Regions from separate parts of the Streptomyces kanamyceticus genome, predicted to be linked through region 2. Evidence: riboswitches for the same ligand, from Rfam matches in the RefSeq annotation. Region 2 holds a riboswitch; each other region holds the start of a gene.
The links. A riboswitch is a leader RNA that binds a small molecule or an ion and turns the genes downstream of it on or off. The one in region 2 is predicted to bind S-adenosylmethionine.
Positions count from the first base shown of each region.

Region 1: linked by a shared signal. The riboswitch ahead of CP970_RS31810 (aminotransferase class V-fold PLP-dependent enzyme) and the one ahead of thrC (threonine synthase) in region 2 are both predicted to bind S-adenosylmethionine.
Region 3: linked by a shared signal. The riboswitch ahead of CP970_RS03745 (hypothetical protein) and the one ahead of thrC (threonine synthase) in region 2 are both predicted to bind S-adenosylmethionine.

Region 1 covers NZ_CP023699.1:7,352,032-7,358,836, reverse strand. Annotated here, with positions in the region: gene CP970_RS31815 (glycerate kinase family protein) at 1-491, shown strand, start outside; gene CP970_RS31810 (aminotransferase class V-fold PLP-dependent enzyme) at 440-1,849, opposite strand; SAM riboswitch class IV at 2,062-2,179, opposite strand; gene trpD (anthranilate phosphoribosyltransferase) at 2,265-3,329, opposite strand; gene qcrB (cytochrome bc1 complex cytochrome b subunit) at 3,493-5,127, opposite strand; gene qcrA (cytochrome bc1 complex Rieske iron-sulfur subunit) at 5,124-6,182, opposite strand; gene qcrC (cytochrome bc1 complex diheme cytochrome c subunit) at 6,179-6,805, opposite strand, start outside.
Region 2 covers NZ_CP023699.1:5,537,453-5,544,257, reverse strand. Annotated here, with positions in the region: gene CP970_RS23830 (alanine/glycine:cation symporter family protein) at 1-8, opposite strand, end outside; gene groL (chaperonin GroEL) at 197-1,822, opposite strand; gene CP970_RS23820 (cold-shock protein) at 2,138-2,341, opposite strand; gene CP970_RS23815 (MoaD/ThiS family protein) at 2,770-3,045, opposite strand; gene thrC (threonine synthase) at 3,135-4,454, opposite strand; SAM riboswitch class I at 4,448-4,582, opposite strand; gene CP970_RS23805 (glucosyl-3-phosphoglycerate synthase) at 4,763-5,707, shown strand; gene CP970_RS23800 (DUF7927 domain-containing protein) at 5,746-6,805, shown strand, end outside.
Region 3 covers NZ_CP023699.1:1,046,607-1,053,411, reverse strand. Annotated here, with positions in the region: gene CP970_RS03765 (sensor histidine kinase) at 1-1,072, opposite strand, end outside; gene CP970_RS03760 (hypothetical protein) at 1,272-1,742, shown strand; gene CP970_RS03755 (alpha/beta fold hydrolase) at 1,742-3,244, shown strand; gene CP970_RS03750 (radical SAM protein) at 3,351-4,709, shown strand; SAM riboswitch class IV at 4,732-4,841, shown strand; gene CP970_RS03745 (hypothetical protein) at 4,887-5,252, shown strand; gene CP970_RS03740 (SDR family NAD(P)-dependent oxidoreductase) at 5,351-6,085, shown strand; gene CP970_RS03735 (GNAT family N-acetyltransferase) at 6,147-6,701, shown strand; gene CP970_RS03730 (amino acid permease) at 6,720-6,805, opposite strand, start outside.

The sequences.
Region 1 (6,805 bases), 1.8 Mb from region 2:
ACCTGCGCGTCACGTCAGACCTCTCGCTGGGCCCCGGCACGGGCGCCTCGGGCGGACTCGGCGCCGGCCTCGCGGCCCTCGGCGCCGCGCTGCTCCCCCGCTTCGACGTGCTGCTCGACCAGCTCGACCTGGACGCCAGGCTCGCCCGCGCCGACCTGGTCGTGACGGCCGAGGGCGCCCTCGACCACCAGACCCCGCGCGGCAAGATCCCCGCCGAGGTGGCCCGCCGCGCCAAGCTGTTCGACCGCCCGGTCCTGGTGCTCGCGGGCACGATCGGCCAGGGCGCGCACCACGTACGGGCCGCCGGTGTCGACGCCTACAGCGCGATCCTGCCCGCCCCCGTCTCGCTGACCGAGGCGCTCGGCAGGGGCGGCGAGTTCCTCACCGACGCGACCGAGCGGGCCCTGCGGATGATCCAGCTCGGCGCGCGCCTGCCGGGTCAGGCGGCCACGCTGGTGTCCGGCACGCAGCGCCCGTCCTCGGTGCGGTAGCTCCACCGCGCGCCGTCGGCCACCAGCTCCTTGACGGCGCGCACGAAGCGCTCGACGTGCTCGTCGGGGGTACCGGCGCCGAAGCTCACCCGGATGGCGTTCAGCGACTTCTCGCCGGGCGCGGCCTCGGGCGCGCCGCACTCGCCGGGCTCGTCGGGCTCGCTGCCCAGCAGGGTGCGCACCAGCGGGTGGGCGCAGAAGAGACCGTCGCGTACGCCGATGCCGTACTCGGCGGAGAGCGCGGCGGCGAAGTGCGAGCTGTTCCAGCCGTCCACGACGAAGGAGATGACGCCCACGCGCGGCGCGTCGTCACCGAAGAGCGAGAGCACGCGCACCGCGGGCACCTCGGCGAGTCCCTCGCGCACCTTCGCGATCAAGTGCCGCTCCCGGGCGACCAGTTCGTCGAAACCGGCCTCGGTGAGCGCCTTGCAGGCGGCGGCGATGGAGTAGACGCCGATGACGTTGGGCGACCCTGCCTCGTGCCGCGCGGCGCTGTCGTGCCACTCCACGTCCACGCCGCCGTCGGCGCGCCGCGCCACCTTCCGCGAGGCCCCGCCGCCCGCGAGGTACGGCTCGGCGCCGCGCAGCCAGTCGGAGCGTCCCGCGAGCACGCCGGACCCGAAGGGCGCGTACAGCTTGTGCCCGGAGAAGGCGACCCAGTCCACGTCCAACTCGTCGATGGAGACGGGGTGGTGGGGCGCGAGCTGCGCGGCGTCGAGCACGATCCGGGCGCCGTGCGCGTGCGCGGCCGCCGCCAGCTCGCGCACCGGCCACAGCTCACCGGTGACGTTGGAGGCACCGGTCACGCAGACGAGCGCCGGGCCGTAGGGGTCACGGTCGGCAAGGGCGCGCTCCAGCGTCTGCACGGCCTCGTCCGGAGTGCGCGGCGCGTTCAGGTAGGTCACCCGCGCGTCCCGCCACGGCAGCAGCGAGGCGTGGTGCTCGGTCTCGAAGACGAAGACCTGGCAGTCGGCGGGGAGCGCGGCGGCGAGCAGGTTCAGCGAGTCGGTGGTCGACCGCGTGAAGATCACCTGGTCGTCCTCGCGGCACCCGAGGAACTCGGCGACGGTGGTGCGGGAGTTCTCGAAGAGGTCGGTGGAGAGCTGCGAGAGGTACCCGGCCCCGCGGTGCACGCTGCCGTAGTACGGGGCGTAGGCCGCCACGTCGTCCCAGACCCGCTGCAGGGCGGGCGCGCTCGCCGCGTAGTCGAGCGCCGCGTACGTCACCTCGCCACCGGTGACCAGCGGCACGGTGACGTCCCGGCCGAGCACCGGCAGCGGCGCGGCACAGCAGGGGTCGGCGGACTCGGTGGCGGAGGCGGCGGAGGCGATCTGGGCGGCAGCGGGGCGTGCGGACATGACGAAGTCTCCCTGCGGGCATGGCGGAACAGCTGCGTAAGATCCCGCGCGGCAGCACGGCAGCACAACTGCCGCCCTGCGTACGGGTGTTGCCTCAACGCGCGGCGCTCTTCGCCGGGCGGAGGGGTACGACAAAAGGGGCCGAAGGCCCTATCGCATTCGCTTGCTCACGAGACTGCTCCCTTGAGGACCAGGACCCCAGGGTTGCGAGGGGTCCGCGCTTGCCATACGCCTTGCTGCGTACGACCTGGTCTTCACCCGGGGCACCCCGCCACGGACGGAGGGTTGCCGGACAGCGGGCCGGGGCCGTAGTCGCTGTCACTCATGACCTGTGCAGCATCCTGCCACACGATCTTCGGCGCGCAAGGCGCAGTCCAGGATCCGGACTGCGCCGTGCGTCACACCTGCGGCGCGCTCAGCGGTTGCTGGCCGCCACCCAGCGCTCCAGGGCCCGCTTGGCGGACCCGGAGTCGATGGACTCGGCGGCCCGCGCCATACCGGCCCTGATCTGCTCCGCGAACGGCTCGTCTGTCGGCTTCAGGGCCACCAGCGCCGCGGCCGAGTTGAGCAGCACCGCGTCCCGTACGGGCCCGGTCTCGCCGTCCAGGAGGCGCAGCGCGACCTCCGCGTTGTACGAGGCGTCCGCGCCGCGCAGCGCGGAGATCTCCACCAGGTCGATGCCGACGTCCCGCGGGTCGAAGGACTCCTCGCGCACGACGCCGTCGCGCACCACCCAGACGCGGGAGGTGCCCGTCGTCGTGAGCTCGTCGAGTCCGTCGTCGCCGCGGAAGACGAGCGAGGAGTGCCCGCGCTCGGCGAAGACGCCCGCCACGATGGGCGCCATCCGCGGATCGGCGACGCCGACCGCCTGGGCCCGCACCTTCGCCGGATTGGTGAGCGGACCGAGCAGGTTGAAGACGGTCCTGATCCCCAACTGGCCGCGCGCCGCGCCCGCGTGCCGCAGCGCCGGGTGGAACTTCACCGCGAAGCAGAAGGTGATCCCCGCCTCCTCCGCGACCTCGACGACCCGGTGCAGCGGCAGCTCCAGGTTCACCCCGAGCTTTTCGAGTACGTCGGAGGAGCCCGAGGCACTGGAGGCGGCGCGGTTGCCGTGCTTGACGACCTTCGCCCCCGCGCCCGCGACGACGATCGCGGACATGGTCGAGATGTTGACGGTCTTGGCCCCGTCGCCGCCGGTCCCGACGATGTCGACGGTCTCCCCCGGCACCTCGATCACGTTGGCGTGCTCGTACATCGTCCGTACGAGCCCCGAGATCTCCTCGACGGTCTCGCCCTTGGCGCGCAGCGCGACCACGAAGCCCGCGATCTGCGCGTCGGTGGCCTCGCCGCGCATGATGCGGTCCATGGCCCAGGCGGTGTCGTCGGCGCTCTGGTCACGCCCGTCGAGCAGGCCGTTCAGTACGTCGGGCCAGGAACGGCCCGCCGCGGTAGTGCCTCCTGCGGGGGTCACAGCGCTCATGGCCGCTCCTGGGGGTTCCTAGACGTATGAAGTGACGCACCCCTTGATGAGGGGGTGGGACCACCCTATCCAGCCCTCGGGACGGCAAAGAGCCCCGTCCATGCAATGGACGGGGCTCCTGCCGTGGCGACCTTGTGGTCAGAGCTTCAAGAGCTTCGGTTGATCAGTGGTGGCCGTGGCCGCTCGTGATCTCCTTGTACTCCTCGGCGGTGGCCTTGGGGATCTGGTTGTCCTCCCCGTAGTAGCTCTTGGAGAGCTTGGCCCTGAGCTTCTCGGAGCCGGACACCTTGCGCTCGACGCCGTTCTCGTCGACCGTCGGGCCGATCTCGAGCGGCTGGTACTGCTCGTGCGCCGTGAGGGTGTGCAGCTTCTCCTGGCTGAGCGGCTCGTGGACCTCGATGAACTCACCGTGCGGCAGGCGCTTGATGATGCCGGACTCGCGCCCGTGCAGCACCTTGTCCTTGTCGCGCCGCTGCAGACCCATGCAGATCCGCTTGGTCACGATGAACGCGATGACCGGTCCGGCGAAGAAGAAGATCCGGACGAACCAGGTGATGGCGTTCAGCGACAGGTGGAAGTGCGTGGCCCACAGGTCGTTTCCACCACCCACCAGCATGATGAAGTACGCCGTGATCCAGGCGACACCGAAGGCCGTACGGGTCGGGGCGTTGCGCGGGCGGTCCAGGATGTGGTGCTCGCGCTTGTCCCCGGTGACCCAGGACTCGATGAACGGGTAGACCGCGATGGCCACCAGGACGATCGGGAAGATCGCCAGCGGGATCATCACGCCCAGGACGAGCGTGTGGCCCCAGGCGTTGATCTCCCAGCCCGGCATCACACGGATCAGACCCTCGGCGAAGCCCATGTACCAGTCGGGCTGGGCGCCGGTGGACACCTGGTCGGGACGGTACGGGCCGATCGCCCAGATCGGGTTGATCGAGGCGATCGCGCCGATGGCCGCGATGACACCGAAGACCAGGAAGAAGAAGCCTCCGGCCTTGGCCATGTAGACCGGGAGCAGCGGCATGCCGACGACGTTCTTGTTGGTCTTGCCGGGGCCCGCGAACTGCGTGTGCTTGTGGTAGAAGACCAGGATCAGGTGCGCCACCATCAGGCCGAGCATGATGCCCGGCAGCAGCAGGATGTGCACCGAGTAGAACCGCGCCACGAAGTCGCCGCCGGGGAACTCCCCGCCGAACAGGAACATCGACAGGTACGTGCCGATGACCGGTACGGACAGGATCGCGCCCTGCATGAAGCGGACACCGGTGCCGGAGAGCAGGTCGTCCGGGAGCGAGTAACCGGTGAAGCCGGTGAACATGCCGAGGACGAACAGCAGGAAGCCGAACAGCCAGTTGACCTCACGCGGCTTGCGGAACGCACCCGTGAAGAACACGCGCATCATGTGCACGAACATCGCCGCGAGGAAGATCAGCGCCGCCCAGTGGTGGATCTGCCGGATCAGCAGACCACCGCGCACATCGAAGGAGATGTGCATGGTCGAGTTGAACGCCTCGGACATCAGCTGACCCTGCAGCGGGACGTAGCTGCCCGCGTACTCCACCTCGTTCATCGACGGGTGGAAGAACAGCGTCAGATACACACCCGTGAGGATGATGATGATGAAGCTGTACATGCAGATCTCGCCGAGCATGAAGGACCAGTGGTCCGGAAAGATCTTGCGCATGTTGGCCTTGGCCAGGGAGTAGATCCCCAGGCGGCCGTCGGCCCAGTCCGCGACCCGCTCACCGGCGGGCGCTTTCTGCCGATTGTCGTTCGAAGCAGTCGAGGTGCTCATCCGCGCTCCCAGAAGGCAGGACCGACGGGCTCTTCGAAGTCGCCGAGCGCCTCGAGGTAGCCCTCCTCGTTCACACCGATGCGCAGCTGCGGCAGGGCGTGACCGGCCGGGCCGAAGATCACTCGGGCGCCGTCGGAGAGGTCGAAGGTGGACTGGTGGCACGGGCAGAGGACGTGGTGCGTCTGCTGCTCGTACAGGGAGATCGGGCAGCCCACGTGGGTGCAGATCTTGGAGTACGCCACGACGCCCTCGTGCGACCACGCCAGCTCGCGCTTGTCCTTGATGTTCTCCGGCTGGATCCGGACGATCATCAGGGCGGCCTTGGCGATCTGGACCTGGAAGTCGTGGTCGTGCTCCGACATGCCCTCGGGCATCGCGAACGTCAGCGAACCGACCTGCACGTCCGAGGGACGCAGCGGCTCGTGCGTGTTCATGTTCACGAGCATCTTGCCCTTGGCCCACTTGGTGTGCCGGAGCTTGTCCTCGGGCAGCGGCCCGAGGTCACGCAGCAGGACGACACCGGAGAGCGGGACCAGGGCGAGCGCGCCGAACATCGTGTTGCGGATCAGCTTGCGCCGGCCGAACTGCGACTCCTCGGCACCGGCCTTGAAGTCGGCCATGACCTTGGCCTTGACCTCGGGCTCGGCCTCGATGGCGTGCCGCTCGTCGGCGACCTCCACATCGGACATCAGGGTGCGGGCCCAGTGGACCGCGCCCGCGCCGATGCAGAAGAGAGCCACGCCGAGGGTCATGCCCAGGGCGAAGTTCAGACCGCTGATGTGTCCGATCGGCCAGATGAACACGCTCTTGTCCGCCGGGATGGCGACGAACGAGGCGATGAAGCCGACCGTCGCCAGCATGGACAGCGTGAACATGAACGCGATCGCGCGCTCGGAGCGCTTGGCGGCCTGCTCGTCGATGTCCTGGACGCGGTGCTCGTGGGGCGGAAGGCCCGGGTCGGCGAACGGGTTCTCGTCCGCGACCGCCACCGAGCCGTGCTCGGTGTCCTGCGCGCTGGGCAGGTTCTTCTCTTCTGGAATCTCTTGGCTACTCATGACTTCTTGGCCTTTGCGGTCCGAGCGGCGACCCACACGGCGACCGCGATCAGCGTGCCGAGACCGAAGATCCAGCCGAACAGGCCTTCACTGACCGGACCCAGACCACCCAGCTTGAGACCGCCAGGGCTCTCGGTCTTCTCACCGTTGACCGCGTCGAGGTACGCGATGATGTCCTTCTTTTCCTTCTCCGGCATCGTCGTGTCGGGGAAGGACGGCATGTTCTGCGGGCCGGTCTGCATGGCCTCGTAGATGTGCTTCGGGGACACGTCCTCCAGCGGAGGCGCGAACTTGCCGTGCGTCAACGCGCCACCTTCACCGGTGAAGTTGTGGCACTGGGCACAGTTGGTGCGGAACAGCTCGCCACCCTTGGCGATGTCCGCCCCGTCCGGGCTGTACTGCTTCTCGGTCGGCACCGTCGGACCGGCGCCCAGCGACGAGATGTACGCCGCGAGCTGGTCGATCTGGGCCTGGTTGTAAATGACCTTCTTCTTGGGCGCCTGGGCGCTCTGCTGCTGGAGCGGCATGCGCCCGGTGCCGACCTGGAAGTCGACAGCGGCGGCGCCCACGCCCACCAGGCTCGGACCGTCGGAGGAGCCCTGACCGCCGGTTCCGTGGCAGCT
Region 2 (6,805 bases):
GAGTTCACGGACGAAAGTCTCACCCGGGACAAAAGGCCCGAGCCAGGGACTTAAGTCCTTGGTAAACGGTGAGCAAAGGCACGGTGTGCGCTGACGGGACGGGGGCACGGGCATGCCGAAGGGGCGACACCCTCCGTGAGGAGAGTGCCGCCCCTTCGTACGAGCTAAGCGCTCAGGACAGCCGATCCGCGAGGGATCAGAAGTCCATGTCACCGCCCGGCATGCCGCCGCCGGCCGGGGCAGCGCCCGCCTTCTCCGGCTTGTCGGCGATGACGGCCTCGGTGGTGAGGAACAGCGCGGCGATGGAGGCGGCGTTCTGCAGGGCGGAGCGCGTCACCTTCGCCGGGTCGAGGATGCCCTCGGCGATCATGTCGACGTACTCACCGGTCGCGGCGTTCAGGCCGTGGCCGACGGTCAGGTTGCGCACCTTCTCGACGACGACGCCACCCTCGAGGCCGGCGTTGACGGCGATCTGCTTCAGCGGGGCCTCCAGGGCCAGCTTCACAGCGGCGGCACCGGTGGCCTCGTCACCTTCGAGCTCAAGCTTCTCGAAGACGGCGGCGGCCTGGATGAGGGCCACGCCACCACCGGCGACGATGCCCTCTTCGACGGCGGCCTTCGCGTTGCGAACGGCGTCCTCGATGCGGTGCTTGCGCTCCTTGAGCTCGACCTCGGTCGCGGCACCGGCCTTGATGACCGCAACACCGCCGGCGAGCTTCGCCAGGCGCTCCTGCAGCTTCTCGCGGTCGTAGTCGCTGTCCGAGTTCTCGATCTCGGCGCGGATCTGGTTGACGCGGCCCTGGACCTGGTCGCTCTCACCGGAGCCGTCGACGATGGTCGTCTCGTCCTTGGTGATGACGACCTTGCGGGCGCGGCCGAGCAGGTCGAGACCGGCGTTCTCCAGCTTGAGGCCGACCTCCTCGGAGATGACGGTGCCACCGGTGAGGATGGCGATGTCGCCGAGCATGGCCTTGCGGCGGTCACCGAAGCCCGGGGCCTTGACGGCGACGGACTTGAAGGTGCCACGGATCTTGTTGACGACGAGCGTCGACAGCGCCTCGCCCTCGACGTCCTCCGCGATGATCAGCAGCGGCTTGCCCGACTGCATGACCTTCTCCAGCAGCGGAAGGAGGTCCTTCACGTTGGAGATCTTGGAGTTGACGATCAGGATGTACGGGTCGTCGAGCGACGCCTCCATACGCTCCATGTCGGTGGCGAAGTACGCCGAGATGTAGCCCTTGTCGAAGCGCATGCCCTCGGTGAGCTCAAGCTCGAGCCCGAAGGTCTGCGACTCCTCGACGGTGATGACGCCTTCCTTGCCGACCTTGTCCATCGCCTCGGCGATGAGCTCGCCGATCTGGGTGTCGGCGGCGGAGATGGAGGCCGTCGAAGCGATCTGCTCCTTGGTCTCCACGTCCTTGGCCTGCTCGAGGAGGGCGCCCGAGACGGCCTCGACGGCCTTCTCGATGCCGCGCTTGAGGGCCATCGGGTTGGCACCGGCGGCCACGTTGCGAAGGCCCTCGCGGACCAGCGCCTGGGCCAGGACGGTCGCGGTCGTCGTGCCGTCACCGGCGACGTCGTCCGTCTTCTTCGCGACCTCCTTGACCAGCTCGGCGCCGATCTTCTCGTACGGGTCCTCGAGCTCGATCTCCTTGGCGATGGAGACACCATCGTTGGTGATCGTGGGGGCGCCCCACTTCTTCTCGAGGACGACGTTGCGACCCTTGGGGCCCAGGGTCACCTTGACGGCGTCGGCGAGCTGGTTCATGCCGCGCTCGAGGCCGCGCCGTGCCTCCTCGTCGAACGCGATGATCTTGGCCATGTGAAGTGGTCCTCCCGGACGGGGTGGAAATGCAAACGGACCGTGCTGGTGCCCGCGACGGACGGCCTGCAGCCCTTGTGGTTCCTTGCCCCACCCGGCCCGCGAGCCTCACCGACCCGATCCAAGTTCTGTCACTCTCACGCGGAGAGTGCTAAGCCCAATGATTAGCACTCGACCCCTACGAGTGCAAGGTGCTCCCGTGAGATCCGGACGTACGAGGGACCCCCGGGCCCGCACGGCACACACGAGGGGCCCGTATCCCTGTCGGGATACGAGCCCCTCGCGATGCTTGCTTCGGTGGTCGGTCGCGCCGAGCTAGACGGCGAGTTTGACCATGTCCGCCTGCGGACCCTTCTGGCCCTGCGAGATCTCGAATTCGACTCGCTGACCTTCTTCAAGGGTGCGGTACCCGTCCATCTGGATCGCGCTGTAGTGGACGAAAACATCCGCACCACCGTCGACCGCGATGAAGCCGTACCCCTTCTCCGCGTTGAACCACTTGACGGTGCCCTGAGCCATGCCTAACTCCCCTATTACTGGCCCTTGCACAGGACCGCACTTCGCGGACCCGGGTCAGACCTCCACCACCCATTGGAGATGGGAGGTGTGCGCCGGAACGCGTCGACCGCCGCTGAATGTATCTGTCCAACTGCCGTCTGCAACAGGTCAATCGGACGAGAATTCTGGGCACGTACGATCGGAAATATCTGGAGAATTTGCCGGAGTTCAGGGCAAGTCGGGCCGGGCAAATGCCGCAAAGGACCCAAATGGACTGCACGCTTTGGCTACTTCTTGTCGGCTCCGGGCCGACTTCGTATATGCGCTCGGCACTAACGGCGAAGCACTGTTCCCAACTGTACCGCGCTCAACCATGCAGAATTGCCCCCTCCGTTTCTCTCGCGGAGGGGGCAATTCGGATGACGCTGCGTGCTCTTGCCTGCGGAAGCTCAGCCTCCGGCCACCGCCGGAATGATCGAGACACCGGCACCGTCCGGAGTGGCGGTCTCCAGACCCTGCTCGAAACGGACGTCGTCGTCGTTCACATAGACATTCACGAAACGACGCAGCTTGCCCTGGTCGTCCAGGACGCGGGCGGCGATGCCGGTGTGGTTCTTCTCCAGATCGGCGATGACCTCACCCAGCGTGGCCCCCTCGGCGGCGACCTCCGCCTGGCCGGAGGTGTAAGTGCGGAGAATGGTGGGGATGCGGACGTTGACGCTCATGGGATTCACCTCAGCGGTACGAAGGGAGGGCGCCCCTGAAAGGGGCGCGGGGAACTGCGCGACCAGCCACAGCCGACCCGCGGGGAAGGTCAGCCGGACAGACCCGCGGAGCGAAACGCATCGAGGCTCGGCTTGATCGTGGCGGTCGCCTGAGACCTCTCGGCGACCGCGTCGAGAGTCTTCAGCCCGTCCCCGGTGTTCAGCACCACCGTGGTGAGCGAAGGATCGATGAGCCCTGCCTCGACCAACTTCTTGGTGACACCGACCGTCACGCCCCCGGCGGTCTCCGCGAAGATCCCCTCACTCCGAGCGAGCAGCTCAATCGCGTCGACGACCTGCTCGTCGTTCACGTCCTCCACCGCACCGCCCGTGCGCCGCGCGATGTCGAGCACGTAGGGCCCGTCCGCCGGGTTGCCGATGGCGAGCGACTTGGCGATGGTGTTCGGCTTCTGCGGGCGTACGACGTCGTGGCCCGCCTTGAACGCCGCGGACACCGGGGAGCACCCCTCCGCCTGCGCGCCGAAGATCTTGTAGGGCTTGTCCTCGACCAGGCCGAGCGCGATGAGCTCCTTCAGGCCCTTGTCGATCTTCGTGAGCTGCGAGCCCGAGGCGATCGGGATGACCAGCTGGTCGGGCAGGACCCAGCCGAGCTGCTCGCAGATCTCGTACGCGAGGGTCTTGGAGCCCTCTCCGTAGTACGGCCGCAGGTTGACGTTGACGAAGCCCCAGCCCTCGCCGAGCGGGTCGCCGATGAGCTCGGAGCAGAAGCGGTTCACGTCGTCGTAGTTGCCCTCGATGCCGACGAGCTCGCCGCCGTAGACCGCGGCCATGACGACCTTGCCCTGCTCCAGGTCGTGCGGGATGAACACGCAGGAGCGGAAGCCCGCGCGGGCCGCGGCGGCGCCGACGGCACCGGCGAGGTTGCCGGTGGAGGAGCACGACAGGGTGGTGAAGCCGAAGGCGCGCGCCGCTTCGAGCGCCTGCGCGACGACGCGGTCCTTGAAGGAGTGGGTCGGGTTGCCCGAGTCGTCCTTGACGAACAACTTGCCCTGTTCGACGCCGAGTTCGGCGGCGAGGTTGTCGGCCTTGACGAGCTTGGTCCAGCCGGGGTTGAGGTTCGGCTTGTCGGCCACGTCGGCGGGGACGGGCAGGAGCGGGGCGTAGCGCCAGATGTTGGCGGGGCCCGCCTCGATGCGGGCGCGGAGGGCTTCGGGGTCACCGAGCGGCAGGTCGTAGGCGACTTCGAGGGGTCCGAAACACTCGACGCAGGCGAAGATCGGTCCGAGCGGGAACTTGGTGCCGCACTCCCGGCACGCAAGGCCCGATGCGGGGCCGAGGTCTACGGGGGTGGTGGTGCTTTCGGTGGCGACGGTCTGCACAGCCATGGAGGCGAGGCCCTTTCTCCTCATCTTCCTCGCGACGCATCTCGCCGCGAGACGGAATTGGCACCTTCCCCACCGAGACCTCGCGTGCGCGGTCGGCGGGATGGTTGCCGGGGCTTCAACGGGCCGTATCCCTCTGCCCCTCTGGATGAGCGGTATTCGATTGTGGGTTTCAGTTGTTGATCTCAACGGGGCGGTGACCCCGACATGCGATGGTCACCGGCGTTGTTCAAGACTGTAACCGAAGCCCCGGACCCTTGAGATAGTCGTCCGTACCGCGAGACGAAGGTAACAATGTGCCGCTGCCGCGGCGTGGCAGTGAGGAGCCGTCGACCGTGCTGCAAGAAGTCGAGCGCTGGCTGAGCAGGCGTTCCTGGTCCGTCGCCGACCGTTCACCGGAGCGTCTGCTCGCCGCGAAACGCGCGTCGGGCACCTCGGTGAGCGTCGTCCTTCCCGCGCTCGACGAGGAGGCGACGGTCGGCGGGATCGTCGAGGTGATCCGGCGGGAGCTGATGGCGCGGACTCCGCTCGTCGACGAGCTCGTGGTGATCGACTCCGGCTCCGGTGACCGTACGGCGGAGGTCGCGCGGAAGGCGGGCGCCCGGGTCGTGCACCGGGACGAGATCCTGCCGCGCATCCCGGCCGTGCCGGGCAAGGGCGAGGTGCTGTGGCGCTCGCTCCTGGCGACGCACGGTGACGTCGTGGCGTTCGTCGACGCGGACCTGCGGGAGTTCTCCGCGGACTTCGTCTCGGGGATCGTGGGCCCGCTCCTGACCGACCCCGACGTGCACTTCGTGAAGGCGATGTACGACCGTCCGCTGGGCGCGGCCGCGGGGCAGGGCGGCCGGGTGACCGAGCTGATGGCGCGGCCGCTCCTGAACATGCACTGGCCCCAGCTGGCGGGCTTCGTCCAGCCGCTGGGCGGCGAGTACGCGGCCCGCAGGTCCCTGCTCGAACGGCTGCCGTTCCCCGTCGGGTACGGCGTGGAGCTCGGTCTGCTCGTCGACGCGCTGCACACGGTGGGCCTGGACGCGCTCGCGCAGGTCGACGTCGGGGTGCGCAAGCACCGGCACCAGGACGGGCAGGCGCTGGGCCGGATGGCGGCGGCGATCTACCGGACCGCGCAGCTGCGGCTCGCGCGCGGCCATCTCGGACGCCCGGAGCTGACGCAGTTCGTCCGGGGCGAGCACGGGTTCGAGCCGAGGACGTATCCGGTGGACACCGAGGAACGCCCCCCTATGTCCGATATCGCCGAGTATGCACATCGTCGCGTGGCGTAACCACGGCTGATCATGCGTTTTGCCTACATTGCCCATTTATGTGGGTCAGACATGTCAGACATGCAGGGAAAGCCGTCCGGCGGGCGGGCGCGCTGACGCTCGCCGCCGCCACCGTCGCCGCCGGGGTGCTCACCGCGACCGCGGCGCCCGCCGCCGCGGAGGTCGTCGAGCCCTTCGCCAAGCGCTACGACGAATCGCTGTACGGCGACTTCAAGACCATCGGCAACACGGTCCTCGACTGCCCGACGAGCCCGGCCGACGTGGCCGCCGCCTGCAAGGAGACCCAGCAGGCCAAGGGCACCAAGAACAACAACAACTTCATCGAGCGCCGCATCGACACCGCGGGCCTCACCGGCACCTTCGACTCCAGCACCGGCCAGGTCACCGTCCCGCCGGGCGCGACGGTCGACTACGCGCGGCTGTTCTGGGGCGGCAACGCGGGCACCCACCGCTTCGGCAACACCGTGCGCGACATCTGCGACCTCAACCGCGAGGGCAACGAGCCCGTGGACCCGGCCCCCGGCGACCCGCTCACCACGGCCCCGGTCATCCGGGTCGACGGCGGCGCGGAGAACACGGTGAGCGTCCAGAACGCGGTCCGCACCCCGAACGCCACCCAGGGCCCGCACTACTACACCGCCGAGGCCGACGTCACCGACGCCTTCCAGGGCGCCACCACCGGCAGCCCCGTCGAGGTGGCCGTCGGCAACGTGTGGGCGCCGACCGGGCAGGGCTGCGTCGGCGGCTGGTCGCTGACCGTCGTCTACAAGTACGACGGACCCAACGAGCAGTACGCGCCCGACCGCCGCAACGTCTACCTCTGGGGCGGCCACGTCATCCAGCGCTCGACCAGGGCACGGGCCGCTGCGGGCGCCTCCACCACCGTCCCGGTCGACGGCTTCTACCGCACCGAGGGCGACATCCACGCCAGCGTCACGGCGTACGAGGGCGACTGGAACACCAAGGGCGACCAGTTCCTGGTCGACGGCAGACCCGTCGCCGAGTCGCACACCGGCAGATCCGACAACTTCTTCATCAGCGAGGACGACGGTTCGGTCAATCCCAAGTACCGCAACAACCTGAGCATCGACGCCAAGG
Region 3 (6,805 bases), 4.5 Mb from region 2:
CGAGCGCCGCCACCCGCTCACGCAGGCCGATCAGACCGAGGCCGCCACGGCCGCCCGGCGGCGTCCGGTCCCTGGCACGGCCCTGCGCAGACGGTCCGTTGGACACCTCGACGACCAGCCGTCCCGCGTCCGTCGACACACGCACCCGGACGTCATCGGCGCCGGGTGCGTGCCGGGTGACGTTGGTGAGCGCCTCCTGGACGACGCGGTGCACGGACGTCTCCACCTCGGGCGCGAGCGCGGCGGCGCGGACCCGCGCCGTGACCTCCAGGGTCGCGGCGTCGCCGTGGGCCGCCACCAGCGCGGCCAGCTCGGTCAGCAGATCGGCGGGCCGGGTGGTGGCGCCGGGCTCCGCGCGCAGGACGTGCACCAGGCGCCGCATCGACTCCAGCGTCTCGGTGCCCGCCTTCTCGATCCCGGCGAGCAGCGGTTCGAGCTGCTCGGGAGAGGTCTCGCGGATGGCGCGCGCGGCCTGCGCCTGGACGACGATCCCTGTCACGTGGTGGGCGACGAAGTCGTGCAGGTCGCGGGCGATGCGACGGCGCTCCTCCTCCTGCGTCGAGGTCACCGCGAGGGCCCGCCTGCCGTCGAGGGACCGCAGATAGCCGCCGAGCGCGAGCGCGCCGCCCGCCGCGACCGTGAGCACGAACGCGAAGGTCTCGGCATCGGACTGGAAGCCGGTCCGCACGGGCGCGGCAGCGACGGCGAGTGCGAGCAGCGCGCACAGGACGTACCCGGCGGGCAGCCGCGCCGTACGCGCGGCGACCGTGAGGAGGGCGAGCAGCGCGAAGGACTCCAGGAGCCCCCAGCTGCCCACCTGGACATCGCCGAGCGCCAGAGCGAGCGTGAGCCCGCCGGAGGCCAGCGCCGCGGCGGCGGCCCGCGCCTCGATGCCGGGACCGCCCCGCACGAGCAGCACGGAGACGGCCAGCGGCCCGGAGACCAGCGGCAGCCAGGACCCGTCGGGGTCGCTGGACACCAGGTCGAGGAGCCACAGGAACACCGCGGGGACGGCGAAGAGCAGCGCCTTGACGGCGCCGAGGCGGGTGCGGGTGTCGGGGTGATCGTCCACGTACCGAAATGTACGCATCAGGTCGCACTCCGCGGGTCAGCCGAAAGCCTGATCGGGGAGCCCGCGATCCGCCGAAGGGCCGAGGCGCGCGGGCGGCCGGGGCGGCGAACGTGGAGGCAGCCATTCCGGCTCAGACGCACCGGCTCAGACGCACCGGCTCCGCCGACACGGCCCCGACTTCCAGGAGAGCGCGACCACCATGCCTCGCACCCCGCACCGCCCGCACCCCCTCCGCATCCGCGCGGCCCGCACGACGCTCTGCGCGTTCGGCGCCGCCGCCCTCGCCGTGTCCCTGACAGCCTGCGGGAGCGGTTCGAACAACCCCTTCGACGACCACCAGGAGAAGTCGTCCTACGACGACGGCGCCGCGGCGAAGAGCGACCGGAAGTCCGTGCCGCGCTGGCTGCCCGACGACGCGACCGACATCAAGTACGTCATGTCGACCACCGGCGACGACCGGATCATCAAGCTCACGACGCCTGACGGGAAGTTCCCGAAGCAGTGCGTCAAGGGTGAGCCGCAGGGCAAGCCCCGCCTGAAGGCCGACTGGTTCCCCTCGGACGTCGCGGCGAAGGCCGACACGAACTGCGGCACCTGGTCCGGCGCCCGGATCGACGGCGCGTTCTACGCGTGGCAGGACAAGGACGTCGCGATGAAGGCCCGCGGCTGATGGGGACGAGCGCGCGAGCGACGCTGGCGGCCGTGACGGCGGGCGCCGCCCTGCTCTCGCTCGGGGCCTGCTCGACCGGAAAACAGGGCGGCACCGGCACCGAGAAGCGCGGCGCCGAGCGGCAGCAACGGATCGACTGGAAGTCCTGCCCGGCCGACGCGACGGAGGGCGCACCCAAGGGCGCCGAGTGCGGCACCGTCCGCGTACCCGTGGACTGGACCGCGCCGGGCGGCGAGAAGCTCGACGTCGCGGTGGTGCGCAGGAAGGCTACCCGCCAGGACCAGCGCATCGGCACCCTGATGTTCCTGCCCGGCGGACCCGGCAACTCCGGTGTCCAGAACGTCGCCCAGACCAAGGAGTGGGGCGGCGCCGAACGCCGCTTCGACATCGTCAGCTTCGACCCGCGCGGCACCGGCCTCAGCGGTCCCGTCCAGTGCCCGGCGCGACCGCTGGCCGAGATGATCACGGACAAGCGGCCCGTCACGACGCCCGGCGACTTCGGGCGGATGAAGAAGCGCGCCACCGCCCTGGCCGCGGGCTGCGCCCGTACGTCCGGGGCAGTGGCCCGGCACACCGACGCGGGCAGCGTCAGCCGCGACATGGACGTCATCCGCGCCGCGCTCGGCGCGGACCGGATCTCCCTCTACGGACACTCGTACGGCACGGTCTACGGCCAGCGCTATGCCGCGATGTACGGCGACCGGGTGCGTGCCGCCGTTCTCGACGGCGTCATGGACCCCGCGATCGGCCGCCGCGCCTTCGGCGTCACCGGGGCGAAGGCGCTGGAGGGCGCCTTCGGCGAGTTCGCCCGGTGGTGCGAGCGCTCGCGCGACTGCGAGCTGGGGGAGCGGGACGCCGGGCCGGTGTACGAGGGCCTCGCCGCGCGGGCCGCCGAGGGCAAGCTGCGCAACGGCGGCAAGGACGTGCCGCTCGCGGAGCTCAACGGAACGATCGACGCGATGCTGCTCACCCCGTCCTGGCCCGCCGTCGCCCAGTACCTGGACGCCCTGGACACCGGGAAGCCGTGGGAGACGGACGAGGGCGACGTCCCGCCCGACGAGAAGCTGCTGCCCGGCGCCGACCTGTCCGTCTGCGCCGATCTGAACCTGCGCGCCCCGGACGCCGCGGCCCACCTCGCCGACCAGCGCGCGGCCCGCGAGGCCGCGCCCCGCTTCGGCTACTCCCCGAACACCGTGTCGTACGCGAACCTCTGCCAGGGCGTTCCCGCCCCCGGAGCCGCGGCGACGGAGCCGGTCTCGACGGACACGCCACTGCTCCTGATCGGCGCCCGGTACGACAACGCGACGCCGCTGGACTGGGCGCGCTCCGCGCAACGGCGGCTGGGGGACCGGGCGGCGCTCGTCGAGGTGAAGGGCTGGGGCCACGCCGTGAAGATCTTCAACGGCGGCGCCGAGCGGGACACGGTCCTGCGGTACCTCACAGATCTCGACGTGCCGAAGTCCGGGACCGTCATCGAAGGAGCCGCCCCACCCGGAGCCTAGACCTGCGGCGTACGGGCCCTGAGACCGGAGTCGGATCCGGACCGGATCGGGCGGGTATTAGCGTGGTCGGGACAGATTGACGACAAGGATCCGAGGTGCCCGGCCCATGCCAAGCCGCAGCGAGAACCGTACCGAGCTCATCGAGTCACTCATGGAGCGGTTCCCGAACGTGCCGCGGGAAGCCGTGATCAAGGAGGACCTGCTGCGCGGCGGGATCGCCTTCGACGAGTCGGCGCTCAGCGACAACGAGGGCGGCGAGGTCAAGCCGAAGTCGTACTTCATCTTCTCCTTCGACCACGGCACCCTGCCCGAACTGGGCGCCGCCGCCCTGCGCCGCCCGCCCGAGGAGATCGTCCTCACCGGCGGCCCCTACGAGCTGCGGCGCACCGTCGTCTCGGTCCGCGTGAACCCGGCGTCGCCCTACCGGGTCGCGGCCGACGACGACGGAGTGCTCGGCCTCTACCTGGACGGCGCGCGGATCTCCGACGTCGGCCTGCCGCCGATGCCGGACTACTACCGGCACACCCTGGAGAACGGCAAGTCCGTGATGGAGGTGGCGCCCACCATCCAGTGGGGCTACCTGATCTATCTGACGGTCTTCCGGGTCTGCCAGTACTTCGGCGCCAAGGAGGAGTGCCAGTACTGCGACATCAACCACAACTGGCGCCAGCAGAAGGCGGCGGGCCGCCCCTACACCGGCGTGAAGCCGATGGACGAGGTCCTCGAGGCCCTCGCCATCATCGACAAGTACGACACCACGAAGTCCTCCACCGCGTACACGCTCACCGGCGGCGCCATCACCACGCAGCTCCAGGGCAAGGACGAGGCCGACTTCTACGGGCAGTACGCGAAGGCCATCGAGGAGCGCTTCCCCGGCCGCTGGATCGGCAAGGTCGTCGCCCAGGCCCTGCCCAAGGAGGACGTGCAGCGCTTCCACGACTACGGAGTGCGGATCTACCACCCCAACTACGAGGTGTGGGACCCGTACCTGTTCGAGCGCTACTGCCCCGGCAAGGAGCGCTACGTCGGCCGTGACGAGTGGCACCGCCGCATCCTGGACTCCGCCGAGGTCTTCGGGCCGCGCAACGTCATCCCGAACTTCGTGGCGGGCGTGGAGATGGCGGAGCCCTTCGGGTTCAAGACGGTCGGCGAGGCCATCGACTCCACCGTCGAGGGCCTGCAGTACTTCATGTCGCGCGGCATCACGCCCCGCTTCACCACGTGGTGCCCCGAGCCCACCACGCCGCTCGGCAAGGCCAATCCGCAGGGCGCGCCGCTGGAGTACCACGTGCGCCTCCTTGAGGCCTACCGCGCCACGATGGAGGCCAACGGGCTCTCCTCGCCGCCCGGTTACGGCCCCGCGGGACCCGGCAACGCGGTGTTCTCGGTGAGCTCCTTCATGGACAGTCTGCCCGCGGAGGCGGCCGCTCCGGAGGACGCCGTTACTCCGGCGACGCCCCAGTAGGCACCGTGTTACGGTCGGGGCGGGTCACGAGTTCCAGCGTCAAGCCCCGGCTAGCTGGACGGCACCCCGCTCCGTCGCGGGTGCCCCGGGTGACGACCCGCCCCGCGCGAGGCGCGCGGGGAACGGCGGATCACCGGGGCAGGCAGTTCCCGGGGTCCACGACTCCGGAGGCGCTCCATGACGCACCCGCGCGGCATCTGCGACCACGACACCTGCGACACCCGCACGCCAGGACACCAGGTCCACTGGATCCAGGCCCGTAACAGCGCCAAGGACCCGGGACCCCTGGTCGACGTGCTGCTCTCCTCGCACGACGTACGGGACGACGGCCGCATCGCCCTCCACGTGCTCGGCCCGACCCGGGGCGTGCCCGCCACGCTGTGGACGCACGACCCGGGGCGGCTGCGCGGCCTGCTGCGCGAGCACCGGGGCCTCGCCCAGTGGCAGCCCCGCTGGAACCTGCTCCGGCTGCGGCGCGACACCGTCGCCACCACGCTGGTCTGCGTGGCACCCGACGCGGAGCCCGCCGCCCCGGGCCGCTGACGAAGATCACCGCTCCGTAGGATGACGCCGTGCCGGACGAGGGCGATCCCCGCGTCCGGGCGGCGCGACAGTCAGCCACCCAGAGCCGGAGGTCCCCCGTGCAGCACCCATCCGTCACCGTCGTCACCGGCGGCAGCCGCGGCATCGGCGCGGCTGTCAGCGCCCGTCTCGCCCGGGAAGGGCACGACGTCGTCATCGGCTACCGCTCCGACGAGGCCGCGGCGGCGAAGGCGGCCGAGACCGTCCGCGCCGCGGGCCGCCGCTGCGTCACCGTCCAGGTCGACACCGCCGACGAGGCCGCCGTCGACCGGCTCTTCGACACCGCGGCCGCCGAGCTCGGCCCGGTCACGGGCCTGGTGAACAACGCGGGTGTGAGCGGCCCCGTCGGGCCGCTCGCCGACGCCGACGCCGAGGGCATGCGCCGCGCGCTCGACGTGAACGTCCTCGGCTACCTGCTCTGCGCCCGGCGCGCGGTGCGGGACCTGAAGGCGAACGGCGGCGGCGTGATCGTGAACATCTCGTCCGCGGCCGCCACCCTCGGCGCCCCCGGCGAGTACGTGCACTACGCGGCGGCCAAGGGCGCCGTCGACACGCTGACCGTCGGCCTGGCCAAGGAGGTCGCGGCGGACGGCATCCGCGTCAACGCCGTTGCCCCGGGCGTCATCTGGACCGAGTTCCACGCGGACCCGGAGCGCCCCGCGAAGCTCGCCGACGGCATTCCGATGGGGCGCTCGGGCCATCCGGAGGAGATCGCGGCGGCCGTCTCCTGGCTGCTCTCCGCCGACGCCTCCTATGCGACGGGCACGGTCCTGCGGGTCGCGGGCGGCCGCTGACCGCGGCGGCCGGGTGGCCCGGGGCCGGGTGGCCAGGGGCGACCCCTCGTAATCTGGACGCATGATCAGTGGAGAGGTCTCCCTCACGTCAGACGTCCTCATACGGCCGGTCACGCTCGACGACGCGGACGCGCTCGCCCGCGCCTACCGGCGCAACCGCGCCCACCTCGAACCCTGGGACCCGGACCGGCCCGCCGCCTTCTTCACCGCACAGGGCCAGAGCGACCGGCTCCGGGTGCAGTTGGAGGAGGGCCGCGCGGGCCGGTCGGCGCACTGGGTGCTCGTCGGTGGCGGTGAGATCCTCGGGCACGCCGCCCTGTCGAACATCGTGCTCGGCCCGGTCCGCAGCGGGAACCTCGGCTACTGGATCGACGCCGGGCACGTGGGCAGGGGCCTGGCGTCCGCCGCGGCGAACGTCGTCTGCGAGGCCGCCGAGAGCCAACTGGCCCTGCACCGCGTCGAGGCGGGCACGCTCCTGCACAACACCGCGTCGCAGCGCGTGCTCACCAAGTGCGGCTTCGAGGAGTACGGCGTCGCGCCGGGCTTCCTGTACATCCAGGGCGCCTGGCGCGACCACCGCCTCTTCCAGCTGATCCTCAACGACCGCCCCGCGTAAGGCGATCGGCGAGGGCGCTCAGACGATGCCCTCGGCGACCTCGGCCTGCTCGCGGTCCGAGCCGTACGCCTGCGGAGTGCTGTAAGAGCGACGCGCCACGAACC